2 regions of the Aminobacter sp. SR38 genome follow, and region 1 is predicted to be linked to the other one. Evidence: predicted binding sites of a transcription regulator. Region 1 holds the regulator's gene; the other holds the start of a gene.
The links. Region 1 encodes LexA, which represses DNA repair genes until DNA is damaged. Its sites were predicted from a motif close to TGTTCNNNNTGTGTTCNG; they were not measured.

Region 1 (3,428 bases):
ACGGCTGCCTCGGTCGCCTGCCTTACCATCTACGACATGGCCAAGGCCGCCGACCGCGGCATGGTGATCTCCGGCATCCGGCTGGTCGAGAAGACCGGCGGCAAGTCGGGCGACTACAAGGCTGCCGAATAGATGGCGCTGCTGCCCGTCGCCGACGCCCTGGCGCGCCTGCTCGACGCTGCCGAACCACGCGGCACGGAAACTGTCGGCCTTGCCCAGGCATCGGGCCGCGTGCTCTCGGCTCCACTACACGCCCTGCGCACCCAGCCGCCCTTTGACGCCTCCGCCATGGATGGCTACGCCGTCCAGGCCGCCGACATCGCTTCACTGCCGGCGCAGCTCAAGGTTATCGGCCAGGCACCCGCCGGCAAGCAGTTCACGGGCACCGTCGGACCGGGCGAGTGCGTCCGCATCTTCACCGGCGCACCGGTGCCTCAAGGCGCGGATACCGTCGTCATTCAGGAAAACGTTCGCGATCTCGGCAATGGCGAGATCGCGGTGCTCGAGCCAACGCTTGCTGGCCGCAACATCCGCGCCAGGGGCCTCGACTTCAAGCAGGGCGACCTCATCCTTGATGCAGGACGTGTGCTCGACCCGGCAGCGCTCTCGCTGATCGCAGCTGCCAATCATCCCAGCGTCGAAGTGCTGCGGGCGCCTCTGGTCGCCATCATCGCCACCGGCGACGAGCTGTTGCCGCCGGGCAGCAATCCCGGGCCCGACCAGATCATCGCCTCCAACGCCTATGGCGTCGCGGCGATCGTTCAGTCGGTTGGCGCGCGCGTACTCGATCTCGGCATCGCCGCCGACCGCACCGAGGCAATCTCCGCACTGGTCGCCAAGGCGCTCGCCGCCGACGCCGATGTGATCGTCACGCTGGGCGGCGCTTCGGTCGGCGACCACGACCTCGTTCACCGTGTCCTGACCGATCTCGGCATGGATCTCAACTTCTGGAAGATCGCGATGCGCCCGGGCAAGCCGCTGATGTTCGGCCGGCTCGGCAACAGCCGCTGCGTCGGCCTGCCGGGCAATCCGGTTGCCAGCCTGATCTGCTCGCAGATTTTCCTGAAACCTCTGCTGGCGAAGCTTGGCGGCCGCCCTTATTCGCCCGACATGCGCAACGGCATTCTCGACACGGCAATGGCGGCCAACGACCTGCGCCAGGACTTTGTCCGCGCGATTGCGCGCGAGACCGCTGAGGGTCTCGTCGTCACACCCTACCTGATCCAGGACTCTTCGATGCTGCGCACGCTGGCCGACGCCAACTGCGCCATCGTGCGGGTGCCCTTCGCGCCTGCAGTCGAAGCCGGCAGCGCCTGCAAGGTGATGATGTTGCGCTGAGCAGCACCTTCCACCCTTCACGAAATATCAACAGTTGCGGAACACAACTGGAACAGATAGTGTTTGTTCTGGGTTTGTTTTTCTTCTGATTCCTCGGGGGTGGCGATGCTGACGCGCAAACAACACGAGCTTTTGCTATTCATCCACGAGAGGCTGAAGGAAGCGGGTATTCCGCCGTCCTTCGACGAGATGAAGGAAGCACTCGACCTCGCCTCCAAGTCCGGCATCCATCGCCTGATCACGGCGCTCGAAGAACGCGGCTTCATCAGACGCCTGCCCAACCGGGCGCGCGCGCTTGAAGTGCTGCGCCTGCCCGATTCGATCGCGCCTGGCCTCAACGCGGCGAAGAAGTTCTCGCCCAGCGTCATCGAGGGTAGCCTCGGCCGCAAACCCGAGCCGTCACGCAGCATGTCGGCCGGCAATGACGACGATGTTGCTTCGGCGGTTGCCATTCCCGTCATGGGACGCATCGCTGCCGGTGTGCCGATCGACGCCATCCAGCACAAGACGCATTCGATTTCGGTGCCGCCAGACATGATCATGGGCGGCGAGCATTACGCGCTCGAAGTCAAGGGCGACTCGATGATCGAGGCCGGCATCTTCGACGGCGACACTGTGGTCATCCGCAGCTCGACCACGGCCAATCCCGGTGAGATCATCGTCGCCCTCGTCGACGACGAAGAAGCGACGCTCAAGCGTTTCCGCCGCAAGGGTGCCTCGATCGCTCTTGAGGCTGCCAATCCGGCCTATGAAACCCGCATCTTCGGACCGGACAGGGTCAAGGTGCAGGGCAAGCTTGTCGGCCTGATCCGCCGCTATTGATTGCCGGGGCTGCGTTTCCGCCACCTCGGCATGTCCATCCTGCTGCAATCTGTAAGCCGGACTGATCTGCCCTGTTGCTATCTTGCCTTATCTGACGGCTCTGCGACGGCGGGTACAGATTTCGGACTCACCGTGTGGCCGCAGTCGGCGCTTTCGGGTGCGCCTTGGTTGCCCCGGCAGGTGTCTTCGGGGGCATCTCCGCTCGCTTGTAGGGTGACAGGCCCCTCGCCTCGCGCGAAAATTGGCGCTGCGCATGCCACGGGCGGTACGGTTCCGCCACGGCGTGGCGTATCTCGACCGCCCGATCTACGCCAGCCGCCTCGGCTGTGATGAATATCGACGCACTGCCAAGGCGCGCCAGCTCGCGTTTGGTAAGCACGGCCACGCCGGGGCAGACATCGCTTGCCGTGGCATCGTCGACGACGACGAGATCCGCGTTGTCGCAGGCTCGTGCAGCGGCGCTCGCATTCGCCGCATGGACGATTCGTGCACCCTCTGGTTGCTGAACCTTGCAGAGCCCGCTATCACAGACGAAGGCGTCCGCGCCGGCGGGGTTTAGCTCTCCAGATACTGGTTTGCCGGGTATCGTACCGGCGACATCTGCATCGGCTGCTGGCTGTGAGCCGGTCTCGCTGGGCATACGGACAGTCCCGTTCGTTGCATTCGCGGCCGAACGGGCCGGGGTGACGAGTGTTTCCGACGCCAGCGCGCGCTGCCAGTTGTCGACGGTGAACTGGTTCGGCCGGACGCGATTGACGGCCAGCTTGCCATCGTCGACCGGGACGCCGACGAGGCGGCCATCTTCCGAAACGAGAACGGCGGGCGTTTCCGTTTCCACGACCGTCAGCAGCCCAAGGGCCGCGAATGGCAGTGCGGCGGCGCGCAGCCAGGTCGTTGCCGTCGACGCGATGACGAGTGCTGCTGTGAGCAACAATACCGCATGTGACGAGACAAGGCCGACCGCATCGACCGGCGAGCGCTCGGAGAACCAGGTGGCGATGCCAATCATTGCCTTCAGGCCAAAGCCCATCGTGTCGAGGAAGGGGCCGTCGAGCCCAAGCGGCATGAAGATGCCAGCCATGACGGCAAAGGGCATGACCAGGACAGACACAAACGGGCTGACTGCCAGATTGGCGAACAGGCTGAGGGGCGAAACACGTTGGAAATGCCATGCGCCAAAAACGCTGGTCGCGAGCCCGGCAATCACCGACGTCGCGGCGAGACCTATCGCAACTGTCGCAAGCCAGCGCCAGATTTTGGACGGCAGC
Region 2 (3,428 bases), 1.1 Mb from region 1:
CATGTCGGGATCAGGCGCCACCTGTTTCGGCATCTTCGACAGCAACGCTGCCGCCGCGCACGCGGCAACGGCGATCTCGGCAGAGCGCCCCGGCTGGTTCAGCGCCGCCACAACGACCCGGACCTAGGAGCCCAACATAATGGCCAGCGAGCCCCGCCCCTTCGTTCCCGTCCGCATCGCGGTGCTGACCGTCTCTGACACCCGCGCGCTGGCCGAGGACAAGTCGGGCCAGACGCTGGCCGACCGCATCACCGAGGCCGGGCACGTGCTCAAGGCGCGCGACATCGTCACCGACGACAAGGACAAGATCCGCGACCGCGTCATCGCCTGGTCGCTCGATGCCGAAATCGACGTGATCATCACCACTGGAGGCACCGGCTTCACCGGCCGCGACGTCACGCCGGACGCGCTGGAGCCGATCTTCGAAAAGCGAATGGACGGCTTCTCGGAGGTGTTCCACCGCATTTCCTACGACAAGATCGGCACGTCGACGATCCAGTCGCGCGCCACCGGCGGCGTGCTCAACGCCACCTTCGTCTTCGTGCTGCCGGGGTCGCCAGGGGCGTGCCGCGACGCCTGGGACGGCATTCTCAAGGCGCAGCTCGATTACCGCCACATGCCGTGCAATTTCGTCGAGATCATGCCGCGGCTCGACGAGCACCTCAGGCGTGGCGGCACCAAGTCAGCCTGAAGCCAGGGCGTCTTTCGCAATTTCCGACGAAATGTCGCTGCTGGAATTGCCCTAGCGCGGCGCGACGACGATTTCGGCATCCAGCGTCTTCATGGCAAGTCCGCGCGCGATGCCTTCGGCGTCCGCCCCGTTGCGACCCAGAACAGCTGCCTGCTTCCTGGTGATGACCAGCCCCTGCTCCAGAGCGCGCGGCCGCGACGTCACCCGTTCCCAGAACGGACGGTTGCTCGCCCGCGACCGGGTGAAGCGCGCCGCCATGGTCAGTCGGCTCATGTGGCGAACAGCATCCTCGGTCCAGCCTTCGGCCAGCCGCGCGCCCGGCTCGAGCAGCAGCAGCCAGTCGCTCCTTGCCTGCGCGATGCCCGCCTGGATGCCGCCCTTGGCGAGATAGGCGCAGCCGGCATGTTCGGCGACATAATGGGTCTGGTCGGTGGAGCCGAGGTCACAGACGATCACCTCGCGCACGACACCCTCGACGGCGCCGCCGACCAGCGCCGCCAGCGTGCGGGCCAGTCCCTCCTCGTCGTCCCTGGTCTCGATCAGAACGCTCAGCATATCCAGCCGCATATCGGAAAGCCGGCCGAAGCGCCAGCCTCGCGGCCCGGAGAACAAAGTTCTTGCTTTGTTCTCTTTTCCAAAATAGGAATAGTTTCATGCCGAACGAATCGACGGGCGGCCTCTTTCCCTCGGGGAGATAGCGAAATGGAACCCATCGCACGGGCCGATATTGCCGCTTTCAAGGGTGGTGGAGCCGGAATGGCCAATGCCATGATCGAGGAAAGCGGCCTGCGCATCAACCATGAGCGCCGACGCGGCCGCGGTGCCGGCGTCAACCCGTCGGGGCGCTACGAGCCGGTCAGCCGCCATGTCTTCGACGACGGCTGGAGCACAATCGAGGAGCTGCCGCCGTTCAAGACCGAGGTCCAGGTCGAGAAGCCGCGCACCATCATCACCCGCAACGAGTCGCCCGACATCTCATTCGACCGCTCGATCAATCCCTATCGTGGTTGTGAGCATGGTTGCGTCTACTGTTTCGCCCGCCCCACCCACAGCTATATGGGCCTGTCGGCCGGGCTCGATTTCGAATCCAAGCTGTTTGCCAAGCCGGATGCGGCGCGGCTGCTCGACCGCGAACTGTCGAAGGACGGTTACCAGCCGCGCACCATCGCCATCGGCACCAACACCGATCCCTATCAGCCGATCGAGAAGCACTGGCGCATCATGCGCGAGGTGCTCGAGGTGCTGGAGGCGCGCAACCATCCTGTCGGCATCGTCACCAAGTCGGCAATGGTCACACGCGACATCGATATCCTCAGCCGCATGGCCGAAAAAGGCCTGGCCAAGGTGGCGCTGTCGGTGACGACGCTCGACCGCATGCTGGCGCGCACGATGGAGCCTCGGGCCGCGACGCCGACGAAGCGGCTCGAAGCTATCCGCCAGCTCTCCGATGCAGGCATTCCGGTCTCGGTGATGGTCGCGCCGATCATCCCAGGCCTCACCGACCAGGAGATCGAGCGCATTCTCGATTCGGCCATGGCCGCAGGTGCCACCAGCGCCGGCTACGTCATCCTGCGCCTGCCGCTGGAAGTCAGCCCGATCTTCAAGGACTGGCTGCTGCGCCATTATCCCGACAGCTATCGCCACGTGCTGTCGTTGATCCGCTCGATGCGCGACGGCAAGGACTACGATTCGGAATGGGGCAAGCGCATGAAGGGCAAGGGGCCCTATGCCTGGCAGATCGGCCGCCGCTTCGAGATCGCGGCACAGCGCCTGGGCCTCAATTCGGTGCGCACCCCGCTCCGGACCGACCTTTTCGAAGCCGGCCCCAAGGATCAGCTGCAATTGACGCTGCTTTGAAAACTCTGGCGGCGCCACCGTCCCAGAAAAGAAATTCCGTCCGGCCGTTCCCCGTGGCCAGTTGACGGTGCCTTCCCGAGCCGCCGCCCTAATCGGCCGGGAAGGTCTTGCGGAGGATCGGGGCCGATGCGAGCATCGCCGCACCATGGCTCGCCCGCGCTCCGATTCTCCGCCCCTCTTCGAATTCATCGACAAGCCCGACTTCGCCTTCGAAACGAAAGCGATATCGGGTGGCCTGTGGCCATGCGCGGGCCTCGACGAAGCCGGACGCGGCCCCCTCGCCGGCCCGGTTGTCGCTGCCGCCGTGGTGCTCGACCCCGGCAACATTCCATCGGGGTTGGACGATTCCAAGCGCCTTACAGCCGCCCAGCGCGACGCGCTGTTCGACGAAGTGCTGTGCAAGGCCCTTGGCGTCGCCGTGGCGTCGGTTTCGGCCGACAGCATCGACCGCAGCGATATCCGCAAGGCGAGCCTGGAAGCGATGCGCCGGGCGCTTGCGGGCCTGCCGGTGGCGGCGAAGTCGGCGCTGGCCGACGGCCGCGACGTGCCACCCGGCCTCGCCTGCACCTGCCGCGCCCTTGTCAAGGGCGACCAGCGCTCGCAATCCATCGCCGCCGCCTCGATCGTCGCCAAGGTGACGCGCGACCGCATGATGTCTGTCTGCGGCTCGAACGACAACCGCTACGGTTTCGAAGTCCATATGGGCTACGCCACCGCGCGCCACAGGGCGGCGATCATCGAGCACGGCGCATCGCTTCGGCTGCACCGCATTTCCTTTGCCCCGTTCAGGGACTAACCACGGCAGAAACGCCTGGCGCATAACCCTGCCCACTCTGAAGCGGCGACGTCCCGAGCCTGACGTCAAGTTCGGCAACATCCG

Region 2: the regulator LexA is predicted to act here: its motif matches at 1,304-1,321, upstream of IG197_RS07965 (PA0069 family radical SAM protein).

The regions. Positions count from the first base shown of each region.
Region 1 covers NZ_CP062112.1:482,634-486,061, forward strand. The annotation lists gene moaC (cyclic pyranopterin monophosphate synthase MoaC) at 1-132, shown strand, start outside; gene glp (gephyrin-like molybdotransferase Glp) at 133-1,338, shown strand; gene lexA (transcriptional repressor LexA) at 1,444-2,160, shown strand; gene IG197_RS02415 (ComEC/Rec2 family competence protein) at 2,288-3,428, opposite strand, start outside.
Region 2 covers NZ_CP062112.1:1,625,433-1,628,860, forward strand. The annotation lists gene IG197_RS07950 (4-(cytidine 5'-diphospho)-2-C-methyl-D-erythritol kinase) at 1-127, shown strand, start outside; gene moaB (molybdenum cofactor biosynthesis protein B) at 140-691, shown strand; gene IG197_RS07960 (glycosyltransferase) at 743-1,246, opposite strand; gene IG197_RS07965 (PA0069 family radical SAM protein) at 1,394-2,548, shown strand; gene IG197_RS07970 (ribonuclease HII) at 2,694-3,344, shown strand; gene IG197_RS07975 (DUF4180 domain-containing protein) at 3,334-3,428, opposite strand, start outside.